2 regions of the Halalkalibacter sp. HAAS-P014 genome follow, and region 2 is predicted to be linked to the other one. Evidence: riboswitches for the same ligand, from Rfam matches in the RefSeq annotation. Region 2 holds a riboswitch; the other holds the start of a gene.
What was found. A riboswitch is a leader RNA that binds a small molecule or an ion and turns the genes downstream of it on or off. The one in region 2 is predicted to bind glycine.

Region 1 (8,420 bases), on a different contig from region 2:
CCTTTTCCAGTCGAGGTGCTCGAACATGCAGACGAAGCATTTATTACAAGTACATCGTTAGAGATTACACCTATTGCAACCGTAAGTGGACAATTATCAACGTCATTCCCTGTAGGCCCAGTAACTCAAGACCTTCAAACTAAATTTAAAGAACTATTACCTAATAAATAATAAATAGTTCCATAGTTTTACCCTTAAAGTCAAAGAGACTTGTCTGTATATATCGACAAGTCTCTTTTTAATTATTTTCTATAATTCCATTCGTCGTTCTCATAGCGATCTCTTGCAATCTGCATGACCACTTTATTTTCCTTTTCAGACAGGGTATATGGTTCCAATTCTATATTCAAGCCTTTTTCAAACCCTCTTTTAAATGCAGCTTTCGCCTCTTCCTTTGATAATGGCTCGTTACGAAGAGCATTGATTGCTACAGCTTTATTCTTAAAATTCTTCTGCATACGTTCACGTAGTCTATCACTAGAATAGTTAAATAAATCAAATAACTTATCTTCATCAATATCCAAAATAATTGATCCGTGCTGCAAAATGACACCTTTCTGCCTAGTTTGCGCACTACCAGCTACTTTACGTCCTTCTACAACAAGCTCATACCATGACGGCGCATCGAAACAAACGGCAGATCTAGGATTTTTGAGTGCGCTTTTTTCTTCCTCAGTACGGGGAATGGAAAAATAAGCGTCCAATCCTACATCTTTAAAACCCTCTAAAATCCCTTCAGATATAACTCTATAAGCTTCTGTAACCGTTTTAGGCATTTCTGGATGTTGTTCGGAAACAATTACACTATATGTTAATTCATTATCATGTAACACGCCTCGACCACCTGTAGGCCTGCGAACAAACCCTAAGCCGTATTCGTGTACTTTATCCATATTGATCTCTTTTTCTACTTTTTGAAAATATCCGATTGACAAAGTTGCAGGATTCCAACCATAAAAGCGAATTGTAGGAGGGATCAATCCTTTGCTATGCCAATCCAGTAACGCTTCATCTAAAGCCATATTATAAGCAGGAGAACAATCTCCTGAATCTATGTAACGCCAAGTCTCCTTCATCTTACATCGCTTCTTTCCATCTATTATCATTTGTTATTTTAACAGAGGTTTCCTTGTTGAGCCAAGCAATTTGCCTAATTAGAATGATTGCGTAATTACCCCGTCACCATTATAATATATCTTGATGGAAGTATGTAAAGGAGTGTAAACAACAATCAATGGTATACTTATGGCTTATCCTACTTGGATTTTTAGCGTACACAGTGTTTAAGCGCTTTTACAATCCAAAATATTTAAAAACATTAACACAAGACGATTTTATTAAAGGTTATCGCAAGGCCCAACTAATTGATGTTCGTGAACCACGCGAGTTTGAAGGTGGGCATATTCTTGGAGCCAGAAACATTCCAATGTCACAACTTCGCCAACGCATTAACGAAGTTCGTAATGACCAACCCGTTTATCTTTATTGTCAGTCAGGCGCTCGTAGTAGACAAGCTGCTCAGGTTATAAAGAAAAAGCGTGGAGTCGAGGATATTTCACACTTAAAGGGTGGATTTAAGAAGTGGACAGGTAAAATAAAAAAGAAAAACTAATGAGCAGTTTTGCTCATTAGTCATTTAGGAGGCTGTCTAAAAAGGTTGGGTAACCTTTTTTAGACGTCTCCTTTTTCATATTTTAATATTGGCTTTCTTGCGGCAGTCGTTTCATCAAGTCTTGAAATAACCGTCGTATGAGGAGCTTCTTGAACAACCTCTGGGTTGTCTTCAACTTCACGGGCAATTTGTATCATCGCTTCAATAAATTCATCCAATGTCTCTTTTGATTCAGTTTCAGTTGGTTCAATCATCATACATTCCTCAACATTTAACGGAAAGTAAATCGTCGGGGGATGATAACCAAAATCCAATAAGCGTTTCGCAATATCTAACGTTCTTACTCCAAGTTTCTTTTGACGACGTCCTGAAATAACAAATTCATGCTTGCAATGTTGAGTGTATGGAAGGTCAAAATAAGGCTCGAGTCGTCTCATCATATAATTTGCATTTAAAACAGCATATTCAGAAACTTTACGTAAGCCCTCTGCGCCCATTGTCCGGATATAGGTATACGCACGAACATTAATACCATAGTTACCGTAATAAGGTTTCACGCGCCCGATCGAATGTGGACGATTGTAATCAAAATCATAGAGGCCATCTGGACGTTTAATGATCAACGGCTTTGGTAAATACGGAATTAATTCTTTCTTAACTCCTACAGGTCCAGATCCAGGACCACCTCCACCATGAGGACCAGTAAATGTTTTGTGCAAATTTAGATGAACCACATCAAACCCCATATCTCCTGGTCTTGTAATTCCTAAGATTGCATTTGAGTTAGCTCCATCATAATAGAGCTTTCCACCTGCACTATGAATAATTTCAGCCATCTCATCGATATATGTCTCAAACAAACCAAGTGTATTTGGATTTGTCAACATTAGAGCTGCGGTATCATTCCCAACAACTTCACGCAAATGATTTAAATCAACTAAACCTTGCTCATTCGTCTTTACAGTAATAGATTCAAAGCCAGCTACCGTTGCTGATGCTGGGTTTGTTCCATGCGCTGAATCAGGTACAATTACTTTTGTACGCTGGAAATCTCCATTTGCTTCATGATAAGCTCGTATCATCATCAATCCGGTCCACTCACCATGAGCCCCTGCTGCAGGCTGCAAGGTTACCTCATCCATACCTGTGATTTCTGCAAGTGACGTTTGAAGTTCATACAGTAATTCAAGTGCACCTTGCACTTGCTCCACAGGCTGATAAGGATGAATATTAGCTAGTCCTTCAATACGTGCTACATTTTCGTTTATTTTAGGGTTATATTTCATCGTGCACGATCCAAGAGGATAAAATCCAGAATCTACGCCGTGATTACGCTTCGATAACGCAGTATAGTGGCGCATGATCTCAAGTTCCGAAACTTCAGGCAATTCAGGCTCGACTTCTCGTATAAAATCTGTAGGAATCAAATCTTCAATTGCTTGTTCCTCGATGTCTAATGTTGGTAAACTATGACCCACTCGCCCTTTCTTACTACGTTCAAAAATTAGTGGTTGGTCTTTTGTCATCATAGTACGGCCCCCAATTCCTTAGCAAAATTCTCAATTTCTGCTTTTGTGCGAACTTCAGTAACAGCTAGTAACATATAACCTTCTAAGTTTTGATCATCACGACCTAGATCATATCCACCAATAAATCCTTTTTGGAGAAGGATTTCATTTACATCTGAAACAGGCCTTTTTACATTTACGACAAACTCATTAAAAGTTGGCTGTTCAGAGACGAGATCCACCCCTTGCTCTTTTAACTTCTTTTTCATATATGCTGCTTTTTGAACATTTTGAAAGGCCATTTCTCTTATTCCTTTTTTGCCAATTGCACTCATCGCGACCGAAGCAGCTAGCGCGTTTAACGCTTGATTTGAACAAATATTAGAAGTGGCCTTTTCTCGTCTAATATGTTGTTCACGAGCTTGAAGTGTTAAAACAAACCCTCTTTGTCCATGTTCATCTGTCGTTTGCCCAACTAGTCGCCCCGGCACCTTGCGCATTAATTTCTTAGTTGTTGCAAAATACCCACAATGTGGCCCCCCAAATTGAGTTGCAATTCCAAACGGTTGAGCATCCCCAACGACAATGTCAGCTCCGAACTCTCCCGGTGGCTTAAGAAGTCCTAAAGCTAGTGGATTACTTGAAACAACAAACATCGATTTATCTCTATGCGCAATGGCTTCTATCTCAGATAACGGTTCTAAGTTGCCATAAAAATTTGGATGTTGGATAACGACACATGCAGTATCATCTCCATACACTTCTTGTAACTGTTCTAAATCAGTTACACCATCATTCGTATCAATTTCAATTACATTCAGCCTTTGACCGATCGCATTTGTTTGCAGAACTTCTCGAGCTTCAGGATGTACAGCTTTTGAAACAAGAATCGTTTTCTTTTTTGTTTGTCCTGCACTAAGCATTGCTGCTTCAGCGAGAGCCGTCGGTCCATCATACATAGAAGAGTTAGCTAAATCCATTCCTGTAAGATTGCAAATCATTGTTTGAAATTCAAATATGGCTTGAAGTTCTCCTTGCGAGATTTCCGGTTGATAAGGAGTATACGCCGTATAAAATTCAGAACGAGATATTACATGATCAACTATTGATGGAATATAGTGTTCATATACACCTGCCCCTAAAAAGGACGGCTTTTGTTTTAGTGATACATTTTTGCTTGCTAACTCTTGAAAATAAGCAACAAGTTCTTGTTCTCTCAATGCATCTTTAATATTTAATTTTTCGCTAAATCTAATTTCCTTTGGAATATCGGAAAATAATTCTTCAATCGATTCAACACCGATTGTATTAAGCATTTCCTTTTGATCTTCCTCTGTCATCGGTAAATAACGGTGATTCATATATACTCCTCCTCTACGCCTTCTTATAAAATGGGGTTGGAACAACTTTTGCCTTTAAAAGCTTCTTCCTAACTTTTACTTCTACTTCACTTCCTAAAGCTGTGAAGTCTATGTCGAGTATAGCAAGTCCAACATTTTTCTTTAATGTTGGCGATTGCGTTCCTGAAGTAACGAAGCCAATTTGTTTACCATCAGAGAAAACCTCATACCCTGAGCGTGGGATTCCTTTATCTATCATTTCTAACCCAACTAACTTTCTAGATAAACCCGTTTCCTTCTGTTGTTTCAAAGCTTCTTTCCCAACAAAGTCCGCTTCCTTGTTCACTTTCACTGCAAATCCAATCCCAGCTTCAAGTGGAGAGATCTCTTTCGTAAGTTCTTGTCCATACAAAGGTAATCTCGCTTCAAAACGAAGGGTGTCGCGAGCACCAAGGCCACATGGGACAAGGCCATCATTTTTTCCTGCTTCAAGTAATATCTTCCATAGTTTTGGTGCTTCATCAGCCTGGCAATAAAGCTCAAATCCATCTTCACCCGTATAACCAGTTCTTGATACAAGGGCTTTGACCCCACCAATATCGACCTGATCTGCAAAGTGGAAAAAACGAATAGACGATAAATCAAATGATGTTTTCTTTTGAACTATACTTTCTGCCAAAGGCCCTTGGATTGCAAGTAACGCAAAATGATTCGATACATTTTCAACCTCTACACCTTCTGTCATATGTTTCAACAGCCATAGAACGTCTTTGTCAATATTCGAAGCATTTATGACCAGTAGATACTCATCAATAGCTTTTCGATATATGAGTAAGTCATCAACCGTACCACCATCCTCATAGCACATTGCTGTATATTGTGCCTGATTATCTCCAATTTTGGATAAATCATTTGTCATCATTTTTTGAAGATAAGCTAAAGCTTTTGGGCCTTTCACTTCTACTTCTCCCATATGTGAGACGTCAAATAACCCCACTTTTGTACGAACAGCTTCATGTTCTTCTTTTATACTAGAAAATTGAACAGGCAAATCCCATCCACCAAAGTCAATTGTTTTCACCCCATTTTCTTTATAAAAATCATATAACGGTGTGCGCTTTAATTCTGACATACTATAACCCCTCCTCGAACCTATTCTTATTAATACCTTCTAAATCTATTGAGATTGCATTAATACTACTAGATTAATCTTCAAAAAAAAGGACAGAGTTATACACGGGAAATGTGTATAACTCTGTCCTTCAACCAGAAAGTTTCCTATATTCAAAAAATATAGTGTCTTCGTAGGTGGCTCATATAAGCACTCTCCAGAGCTGCGTCAAATAAGAGTCTTTTTGCCTGAGAGATTCGCAGTTGATAACACATTATCAAGCGCTTGCTCCTTCGGCGTTGCATTCTATCTTGCAATCTCTCCCCTTATCCTCATTCGCACATATAAAATTCATTCGTTATGTATTGATACTCATGAATTTATGTAAGTTGGTACATACTACATGTATAACTTTCTTCCAAACAGGTAAATTAGGTAATTCGGATTTCTACTGATATCGTATCAAGATAGGGTCCCTTTGGCAACTATTTATTTCTTAAATCTTTTTATTTTATATTTTTTTCATGTTTTCATTCGGATATAGACTAAAGTTCGCTCGAAAGGAATGAGTTACATTGAATATTGATATACATTTTGATCAAAAGTGGAATGACACTTTCAAGGAGAGGCTAGAACAAGACGGACCGTGGTCGAACTGGGAACTATTTAAATTAGCGTATGAAGCTGAGCAACACCAAATTATTCCTGAGTTTCATGGTTTACAAGCTCCTAAGCACCTTCCACAACTAAAACCGTTCCCACATCAGATTGAAGTAGCTAATACGGTTATTGAACAAATGAATGGGAAGGCAATACTGGCAGACGAAGTGGGACTCGGAAAAACGATTGAGGCAGGACTAATTTTGAAAGAATATATGATTCGTGGACTAGTGAAAAAAGTCTTAATTCTCGTACCTGCGTCTCTTGTTTCACAGTGGGCAATTGAACTTAACACAAAGTTCCATATTCCCGCTGTTGCCCAGCGTAAATCGTATGTTTGGGAGCAATGCGACGTAGTAGTCGCATCTATTGATACAGCAAAAAGGCCTCCCCATCGTGAAATTGTACTAGATCAGCCTTATGATTTAGTTATTATTGACGAAGCGCATAAATTAAAAAATCCTAAAACGAAAAATTACGAATTTATCAAACATCTAAAGAAGAAATTTTGCCTATTGCTTACAGCAACACCGGTACAAAATAAACTAGAGGAAATTTTTAATTTGGTTTCATTGTTAAAACCTGGTCATCTCGGTGATATCACCTCTTTTGAAAAGGAGTATAGATCAAATAAACGATCCCCCAAAAATGAGGAGAAATTAAAAGAGTTGGTAAACAAGGTTATGGTTCGAAATCGTCGTGAGGAAACTGGGATCGAATGGACGAAACGAATTGTTAAAAATGTTCCAATTGACTTTAGTGAATCAGAACGTGCTTTTTATAATGAGATCGAAAAGTTAAAAGACGATTCCAATCATTTCGGCTTGCTCACTTTAAAAAGAGAGCTTTGCAGTAGTCGAGAAGCTGCTTTTATGACTTTGAAAAACATGATTGAACGAGCTCATGCTGATGGCCGTGCACTTCCACAGGCAGAAAAATTAATAAACAAAATCGGTGAAGTTGATGGACACGCAAAAGCAGAGAAAGCATTGGAGATTATTCAAAAGATAAACGACAAAGTTATTATCTTCACAGAATACCGAGCAACTCAGCTTTATTTACAATGGTTTCTTAAACAGAACGGAATATCTTCCGTCCCATTTAGAGGTGGTTTTAAAAGAGGAAAGAAAGATTGGATGCGTCAACTCTTTCAAAACCACGCCCAAGTCTTAATTGCTACAGAAGCCGGTGGTGAGGGGATTAATTTGCAGTTCTGCAGTCATATCATTAACTATGACCTACCTTGGAATCCTATGCGTATTGAGCAGCGAATTGGTCGTATTCATCGTCTTGGCCAACAAGAAGATGTTCACATCTACAATTTTGCTGTAAACGACACTGTAGAACAACACATTCTTAAATTACTATATGAGAAGATCCACCTCTTTGAAGCCGTTATTGGTGAACTAGATGATATATTAACAAAAATTGAACTTCCTTCTGTAGAAGAGCATGTACAGGATATCCTCTTGCAATCTGACTCTGAAGGAGAAATGAGAATAAAGTTTGATCATCTTGCAGCCATTATGAATGAGGCTGCAGAAGAAGCAGCTAAATCTAATGAGGAGGATCAAGTCGATGCAACAGCCTCAAGTTCATGACTTTTTAGAGAGATATTTTGTAGCGAATGATAGTCCGATTATTGAAAACCACCCTAGTTATTTAAAAGTACAACTATCTATCGAATTAGATAAGCTATTAATGAACAGACCTTTTTATTGGCATTACCTTGAAAAAACAGGTGGTGAGCCAAATCCAATGCAGGTTACATTTATCACCGATCAAAACAATGCACCTGATGACATGCGTGGCGAACAAATTCATTTCGGGGCACCAAGGCTGCGCCAGTTATTCTCTTCAACTCGCGAACTAGGAGGGTTCATTAGACTTTATGAGAATATTCATGCGTCGGGGCGAAAATCGATCCCCTTACAGCCATGGCTTTGCTTAAACATTAAGGTTTCCTTTCAATGTGACCGAAAAAAAGATGTCCTATTATCTTTAGGGCTCAATCTTATTCATGGACAAATTGTTCAACAGTTTTATGATAAGCTTTTGGAAAAAGAATTATCTCCTAATATTCCTGATTACTGCTTTAAACTCTCACCGCTAATTACGGTTCATAGTGGATTGATAAGATTGCAAAAGATGGTACAAACATACGCTGAAAATGAAGATAAATCATGGGC
Region 2 (8,420 bases):
TGGATCTGTAGATATTAGTAAAGCTATAAAAGTTAATGAACAGTTTCAGGTTTCAATGCAGTTTTGGTCTTACCTTGTAAAGAGTAATTTGTTACATAACCCACAGGACTTTATCATGCCATTGCCTCATATGAGTTTTGTACAGGGGGAGAAAAATGTCTCTTTTTTAAAGAAACGTTTTGAAGCGCTAACAAACAACCCTCTATTTAAAGGGATGGAATTTTCTGATAATCCAGAAAAGCTAAAGGAATGGGTCCCACTTATTATGCAGGATCGCCCAACAAGTGAACCTATAGCTGCAACAAAAATTGACTCTGGAACGGATGTCAATTTTGGCGCGTTAACGCGTATGTTGTTTGAACACTTAGAGAATAAAGGTGTTGAGATAAACTACAAACGTAGTGTGAATGATATTAAACGCACTAGCGATGGTATGTGGGAACTGAAAGTAAGGAATCTTGATAATGATACTGTTGAACGGCATGCTGCAAAATTCGTCTTTATCGGGGGCGGGGGAGGAAGCCTACATTTACTTCAAAAATCGGGTATTCCTGAAGGAAAACATATTGGAGGATTTCCGGTAAGTGGATTATTTATGGTTTGTAATAATCCGGATGTTGTAGCGCAGCATCACGCAAAAGTATATGGTAAAGCTAAAGTTGGTGCGCCTCCAATGTCTGTTCCACATCTTGATACACGATTTATTGACAATAAAGAATCATTGTTATTTGGTCCTTTTGCTGGTTTTACACCTAAGTTTTTAAAATACGGTTCAGTTTTTGATTTACTAACTTCTGTAAAACCTAATAATCTCTTAACTATGTTGGCGGCGGGTGCTAAAAACATTCCTTTGACAAAATACTTAATTGGTCAAGTTATGTTATCAAAAGAAAAGCGTATGGAAGAGTTACGTGAGTTTATTCCAAACGCTAAAAGCGAGGATTGGGATTTATTAGTTGCAGGACAACGTGTGCAAGTTATTAAAGATACTGAAGCAGGAAAAGGCACGCTTCAATTTGGTACGGAAGTTGTTACTGGTGCTGATGGTTCGATAGCAGCTTTATTAGGAGCTTCTCCAGGAGCTTCTACCGCCGTTCATGTCATGCTTGAAGTTATTTCAAAGTGCTTCCCTGAACGTATGGAAGAGTGGGAACCGAAAATTAAAGAAATGATTCCATCTTATGGCATGTCACTAATGGAAAATCCAGAGCTCCTGGACGAAGTTCATTCTTCAACAGCGCAGACGCTTGGATTTGAGGAAAATAGTAGGTCTTTAGGTGATTCTTTAAATGTAGAAACTAGGCTATTGAACGAAAAAATTTAGGCAACAATTTCTCATAAACAGACTGGGAAGTTTGTAAAAACAAAGAGAAAATAAAAATTTACCTAAAGAGGCAAGGACTTAAAATCCCACTATATCAGAAAAGCAAACTACTAAAAAGGTAGTTTGCTTTTTCTTTTAAACGATAAATTCAGATTTTTGTGTAGATGGTTTAATGTACTTTGTTAATAAGAAACGGGAGATTGGTCCGACAATTAGTAACTGTGATGGGAGCGCCACGATAAAGTTTAGACCAACTAATTTCAGGTACGCTATGAGAAGTGAACCTTTAACACCTGTCACAAACGCCGTTAAAATAAGTCCGTATGCTGACATAATTAGAACCATCATAGGGACCATACAAAAAGCAAACGCTAAAATAACGTTGATTTCTTTTGCCTTATCATAAGGAAGTGAGAATGCGAGCTTTCGCGCTTTTGGTTCAACTAATGATTCTACGATAAAAGCAACGATAAATGTTATGATAAATTGAATCATCATACTCCTGACTGTAAATGATGAAAAACCGTTCAAAGCTGTGTTGTAAACAGACATAATCAAAACCATTCCTAAACACATAAATAGTCCAAAAATAATGCCTTCTTTTTTATTAGTAGGCAAACAAAACATCCTTTCTTTTTTAGAGCATAAGGTTGATTATATCTGTCTGAAAATCTTTTCATAAGTGACGAATTTGTGAAGGTTTATTGCAAGTTTTAATTAAGCTTTGTTAACTCGTACTTTTTAAAAGATTCTTTTCCTCGTTCCGTTGCAAAGCTGTTAGATAAGTTAATCTGAAGTTTTTAACCAATTTTTAGTAATGTTAAAGTGGTTCGAGATACAATCATATAAAAGGACTTATTTAATCTCTCTTAAGCCTTTTCCTTCAAGAATTTCCTGAACTCCCTCTTCACAAACTCCGTAAGAACGCCAAGAACAAGTTTCACAGAGGATTTCAATATCCGAAGAGGTGACGTGTTCTTGGATACGTGATTCAATGTCCTTCCACTGCAAGAGTTGTCCAATCTTAAGTTCCATCTTCTCTAAAATAGCAGCATCTCTTTCGTAGATTATGCTGTGTTGGCAGTGGTGCTCACCTGAATGGGGGTACTTTTCACACAACTGATCAGGTCCCATTACAAGTTGAATCCACGTTTTGGGGTCATTTTTCAACGTTTGATGCAAGCGCGTCATATTTTCCACATATTCTTTAGAGTACCCCATTCCTCGGTAACCAAGAAGGCAAAACAGATGATGACCTCGCAAGTTAAACATTAAACGTCCTCCTAACTTTAGGTTTGAATGATTGTTAACATATTTTATTAATAAGTTAACATTTTAGTTTATTTTAACATCCCAAACAGATTATGTATTATTTTATTGGGAATTAATAAAAAATTAGCAGATAGGAAATTAGGGAATCATTAGCTAAAACCATACAGGTTCAAACTTTTGTAAAAGGAGAATGTAAATGGAAGAAAAGATTGGAAAGTGTACTAGTTGTGGCAGAACAATTTATTGTAGGGATGTGCCATTACCTGAGCATTTTAGTAAACAGTGAAAGTGAGTATCAAGTCGGTTATTCTATTTTCTGTCAATGCGTATATCCAATGAAAAGTATGGAAGGTTTCCCTTGGATTCAATATAGTAGATAGGTGGAAAAAACACTATAATTTATGCTATATGTTTGAATGTTTAATCAAATCATGGAATGAGAGAGGAGACAGCAATGATCGAAATTAGTTCTCACTCGGATGTTACATGCTTGAAAGGGTCGGTAACTTATCAAAACGTGCCAATGACAATATACTCTTTTCTTGTTGATCATATGCTTGTTGACACAGGTCCCGTTTCATTACTAGATAGCTTTACTCCTTTTTATCAGGAAGCAGATATTGATTTAGTGGCCTTAACCCATCACCATGAAGATCATACAGGGGGAGCGAAGTGGGTAGGTGAACATAAGAATGTCCCCATTTATGTTAATGAAAAATCAATTGATGAATGTTTGATTGGGAGTGAGTATCCAAAGTTTCGACAAGGATTTTGGGGATTACGAGAGGGGTTTCTCGCAAAACCTTTTGAACAAACGGTGATGTCAAGAAATCAGGTATGGGAAGTCATTGAAACTCCAGGACATGCTTATGATCATGTTGTTTTTTTTAATTCGAATACGGGGATATTGTTTTCGGGTGATCTTTTTGTAAGTCGCAAAGTAAAAGCTGTCTCTCACGATGAATCGATTCCTGAATTGATTTTATCCATTCGCAGAGTTCTTCAGCATGACTTCAACGAAATGTTCTGTTGTCATGCAGGTTATTTACCTGATGGAAAGCAGTTATTACAAGAGAAACTAGAATTTCTCGAGAATCTCCAGGGAGAGGTTAAATATTTGTATGAAAAAGGCTTGTCGGTAGAAGAAATTGATGCCAAATTATTTACGAATCCACCAGTTCTAATTAAGATATCAGATAATGAGTGGAACTCGGCCAATATTATCCAATCAATTATTAGAAAATAGAAAGATAGGCGAGATGATGCGTCGTTAATAGAGCCTAAAGGAGCGTTTCTGCCAAAAAGCAGAAACGCTTTTTCGCTGAAAAGACAAGCAGTTAGAGGGTAAGGAAACTCACTTTGCAATTTTTTACATTTTTTGTATGGTAAGATTAAGTGAGGTTATTTAATGTAAAGGAGAGTGGGGTATGGACAAAGTTAAAACTCATCCATTAATACAATTAACGTTAATACTGAGTTCCATCTCAATGGCAATGTATGCTTATAGAAACTATACGAATCAAGAAATCGCTTACGGAATCTTCTTTACATTCTTATTTGTTTTTTTATTCGGATTGGTGATTGGGGCTTTATTAGAAATAGAAAAATTGATTATGAAAGAAGAGACAGTAAGAGGATCTAATTTTTAGAAAAATTGTCTACCATTGAATTGCGACTTGAGGGCATGAGAAAACGCATTTAATTACGTTTTCTCATATTGATTGATTACTGTTTACCACTGTAACTCGAAGTTTCATTTAATGAGACAGCTAGCTTTCTTCGAGGTAAGGTCCAATTAAATTGAACAGAAAGCATTCGAAACGTAACAATTAAAATAAATAATAGTATGGTTCCAACAGTTCCTGTAATGATGTTTAGCCCAATTCCAAATCCAGCTAACATTGTCCAAGCTATATAAACTTCCTTTTGCAATACCAATGGTTTTCTTCCTGCTAAAAGGTCCCTTATCATACCTCCTCCGGTACCAGTCAAAGCGGCAGCTACAATAACAGCACTTAAAGGGTGTCCCATATCAGATGCGTACATGGCTCCTTGGATAGCAAATGCAGCTAAGCCTAAGGCGTCGAAAAATACCCCACATTTTTTCCAATGATTAAACCATAACTTTGGAAGAAAAAATGCTAATGTCATAACAATAATTGCAACGGTAAATAATGAGCCTTGCGCCCATAAACTTGAAACAGGAACTCCTATAAGAAGATTACGTATCGCTCCTCCTCCAAAGGCTGTAACTAAACCTAATATGTACACCCCCATCAAATCATAATCTTCTTCCATAGCTACGATAACTCCACTTAATGCAAAAGCAATCGTTCCAATAATATTAAGAATATCCCAAACCATACTATGTTCTCCTAACTGTGGTAATCTATAAAAATCAAGTTCTTAATGATAAAAGCTAATAATGTATATTGTGTTTTCTTTTCGTATTAAATGGGTTATTTTATCAACTCATCCTTTCTTTTTAAACTATTGAACACAAAAAGGACAGGGGAAAGATAAGACTTATCATCTTACCTTTCCCCTGTCCTTTTTACCTGAGAGATTCTCTACTTCTTAAATTCAGTAGAATTCCCCGTGGGTGGCTAATAGCTCTCTCCAGAGGAGCGTCCAATTGCAGTTCTTTTACCTGAGAGTTTATATCCCTAGGTTTTTTAGGGCCTTGCTCCTTCGGTGCCGTGCTAAAAACTCTACGGTCTCTCCTACAATCATCATCCGCCAATATGCATTTTATTTTGTACAGATAACATCATAACAAATTATCAAACTATCTTTCAATAATATTCAGAAAAAAGCTGTCTTATTACTTAATTTTATATAATTTAATGCCCTTTCTAAAGCCTTAAAGACTACTTTCTTATAAGTCTTTACTAGTAAGAGAGGGAGATTCCCCCAATTGCATTACCATTACTATGGTTAATAATAAGTCGATCTAAGGTAGCAAGCCAATTGTAATTTTAAAGCATCTTCATTATTACTTAAGTCAAGTTGGATTAATTCTTCAATTTTTTTAACACGTTGGTATAACGTATTAATATGGATATGAAGTTGTTCAGCTGTTTTAGCAGCAGATCGGTTGTTTTCAATGTATGTTAAAAGAGTCTTTTCTAATTCTTTGCTTTTTTCATTCTCGGACCATAGTGGTACAAAGACTTCATTGATAAATTGTTTCATTTCTTGAGAAGGTTGGTTGAGAAAAAGACGGTTTAATCCAATATCTTTGAAACTTATAATATCAGTCCGATTTCGAGCAGTTAGGTAAGAGATTGTCTTATTGGCTTCATCGTAACACTTACGAATCTTTTCAAGCCCTTGATAAGCGAAACTTACCCCACCTCGGAAATTCGATCCGTTGTTTTGTTCCCAATCCGTCTGTATTGAATGAAACTTATGCTGGATTTCCATAAAGTTATCACTGTGTTCACTTGTGAGAAGTAATATAATCTTATTGTGAAATCCATATATTAACTTTTCTAGAGAAGGTAGTTCCGTCTTTATCTTTACTACTAGTTGATGTATCTCAATCTCTAATAGTTGTAAATCAGAGTAGTTAGGTATCTCAAAAATAGTAACTAAGTAGTAAGAGGAGGGGTTTAACCCGATTTCTTGTGCTTGTTTTAAATATTGATCAGAATCTTGAGAGCTAAGAAGACCTTGGAATTGTTCGTGCATTTTTTGGTAAAAAATTTCCGTAATGGTTTGGGTTTTCATTAGTTCTAACGTTAAAACAGAGCTGCTTTGTTCAAGTGTCATTCGGTCATTGTTAGAAAGATTTTTCACGGCTATCATAAAACATCCAAGAAAGACGACTCCGTTATAAATAGGGTATAGATAATAGGTACCAACAGAATTGATAATTATATCCAAGTATAAAGGTTGGCGTTTTCTATTAGAGAATAGCATTTTAATTTCAAAGGTACTTATAGGAGCAGGGCTTCTTAAATCACTAGAGTGAAATTTATTTTCAAGCATACTAAAAAAAGAAAACGAAGGTTCGATCATTTGATTAATTTCATGAATGATGGTTTCTACGCCTTTGTTTTGGAGAGAAATGTTTATTAAAGCTTCATGGACCTCTTGTCTTTTTTGCAGTTGTGCATTTCTTTCTTTTAGTTGTTTACTTAACTCTTCACTTTCTAATAATCTTTTATTTGCCTCAATATAATATTGTGCATTTTGAATGGCAATTGCAGCCTGTACAGCAAACCCTTGCAACAATTTTAGGTCATATGCGACCCATACTTTCTTCTTGTACCGTTGATGGATAATCATCACACCAATTTTTTTGTGTTCGATAAATATAGGTACGCACATTGCCGCTTCAGGTTTCATGCCTGCAGAATTAATATGATAATAGTTTTCGGGTGAAATACTGTAAAGGTCCATTTCCTCATAAAGCTTTATCTTAGAATTGAATATTCTGCCATGCCCATCTTCAAATACTTTTCCAGTAATGGATTCCCCGACTTTTACTTTAAAGTTATAAATATTTTGATTAAATCCTACTGGAGCTTTAGGTAATAATCTATCGGTTTCTTGGTCATACAGGAGTAAATAACCAGCGTCTGCAGCCGGTATTACTTTAAGGGCATTACGGACGATCTGTTCAAGTACTTCATCAAGGTCGAGACTAGATGTTATCGAACGAATACTATCAACTAAATTGTTTAGTTCAATGTCTTTTTTTTGTATGGTTTCCTTTGTTTGAGAAAGGGCAAAAAAGTAATATAAATATTCAATTTCGTCTTTTGACAGATTTAGAGAATGGTGAAAAATACACACGTTAATTTGATTTCCTTCACTGTAGTAAAAATATAATAATATTTTACCTTGTTGTTTTTTTATGATAAATGGCAGGTCATTGTCAGAAACGTGGAACGATGGAGATAAACTTTCTTCATTTCCTTGATTATAAATTAAAACGGTTGTATTTTTGTGAAAGTTATAACTCCACACTTGAAATGGAGTCTGTTTTAACTTTCTTTTTAAAAATAAGAGACTAAAATCAACTTCGTACACTTTAGGTTCCACTCCTTCTCTGAATGTAAAAATATATATATAATATTCGTTCTTTATGTAAAAAACTACATTGTAAATCCTTAATGTTAAGTGTAAAATAAAATCCACAGAATGAAAAGACGGAAAATTCAAAAAGTAGGAGGGGGATTGAATAAATTTTCTTTTTAATAAACAAATACTATAAAAGGAAGTAGGGATGAAAAATGGAGCAAGTGATGCAGGTAGCAAATAGTTTCCCGATTTGGATTTTGGCCTCACTCATCGTTTTCGTTGTTATGTTTCAAGCCATTACATTTATTAGACTGGCCACAAAAACGAGTTCCTCTATAGGAATGACTCCTGCAGAGGTGAAAATAGCGATTAGAACAGGAGCAATTAGTTCTTTAGGGCCTTCTTTAGCCATCATATTTGTCGCTATATCCCTCATTACGCTAATTGGTGATCCTGTTACGTTAATTCGGATTGGAATTATTGGATCAGCGGCAATTGAAACAGTAGGTGCGAGTATTGGTTCACAAGCAGCTGGTGCTGATTTAGGTGCTGCTAATTATACTGCACAGGCTTTCACAGCTGCCGTATGGGTCATGTGCCTTGGAGGAATGGGTTGGCTATTATTTACCGCAATTTTCACTAAGTCGTTAGGGAAAATTCAAGATAAAGCTGTTGGCAAAAGCAAAAATGTAAACGCTTTAAATTCTATTGCGTTTGCAGCCATGATAGGGGCCTTTAGTTACCTTGGTGGAGCAGAGATGGTGAAAGGTGTGGCTGAAACGATTGTATTAAT

Region 1: linked by a shared signal. The riboswitch ahead of gcvT (glycine cleavage system aminomethyltransferase GcvT) and the one ahead of AC1FXZ_RS09010 (trimeric intracellular cation channel family protein) in region 2 are both predicted to bind glycine.

What each region holds. Positions count from the first base shown of each region.
Region 1 is NZ_JBWQTV010000003.1:8,001-16,420, reverse strand. Features, by position in the region: gene dat (D-amino-acid transaminase) at 1-171, shown strand, start outside; gene AC1FXZ_RS02655 (lipoate--protein ligase family protein) at 243-1,076, opposite strand; gene AC1FXZ_RS02650 (rhodanese-like domain-containing protein) at 1,235-1,612, shown strand; gene gcvPB (aminomethyl-transferring glycine dehydrogenase subunit GcvPB) at 1,672-3,141, opposite strand; gene gcvPA (aminomethyl-transferring glycine dehydrogenase subunit GcvPA) at 3,138-4,481, opposite strand; gene gcvT (glycine cleavage system aminomethyltransferase GcvT) at 4,495-5,592, opposite strand; glycine riboswitch at 5,798-5,907, opposite strand; gene AC1FXZ_RS02630 (DEAD/DEAH box helicase) at 6,147-7,832, shown strand; gene AC1FXZ_RS02625 (YqhG family protein) at 7,810-8,420, shown strand, end outside.
Region 2 is NZ_JBWQTV010000011.1:72,289-80,708, reverse strand. Features, by position in the region: gene AC1FXZ_RS09035 (malate:quinone oxidoreductase) at 1-1,324, shown strand, start outside; gene AC1FXZ_RS09030 (DUF2798 domain-containing protein) at 1,460-1,942, opposite strand; gene AC1FXZ_RS09025 (DUF1284 domain-containing protein) at 2,180-2,596, opposite strand; gene AC1FXZ_RS09020 (MBL fold metallo-hydrolase) at 3,051-3,842, shown strand; gene AC1FXZ_RS09015 (hypothetical protein) at 4,024-4,245, shown strand; gene AC1FXZ_RS09010 (trimeric intracellular cation channel family protein) at 4,322-4,960, opposite strand; glycine riboswitch at 5,138-5,223, opposite strand; glycine riboswitch at 5,225-5,332, opposite strand; gene AC1FXZ_RS09005 (helix-turn-helix domain-containing protein) at 5,534-7,636, opposite strand; gene AC1FXZ_RS09000 (DUF5058 family protein) at 7,840-8,420, shown strand, end outside.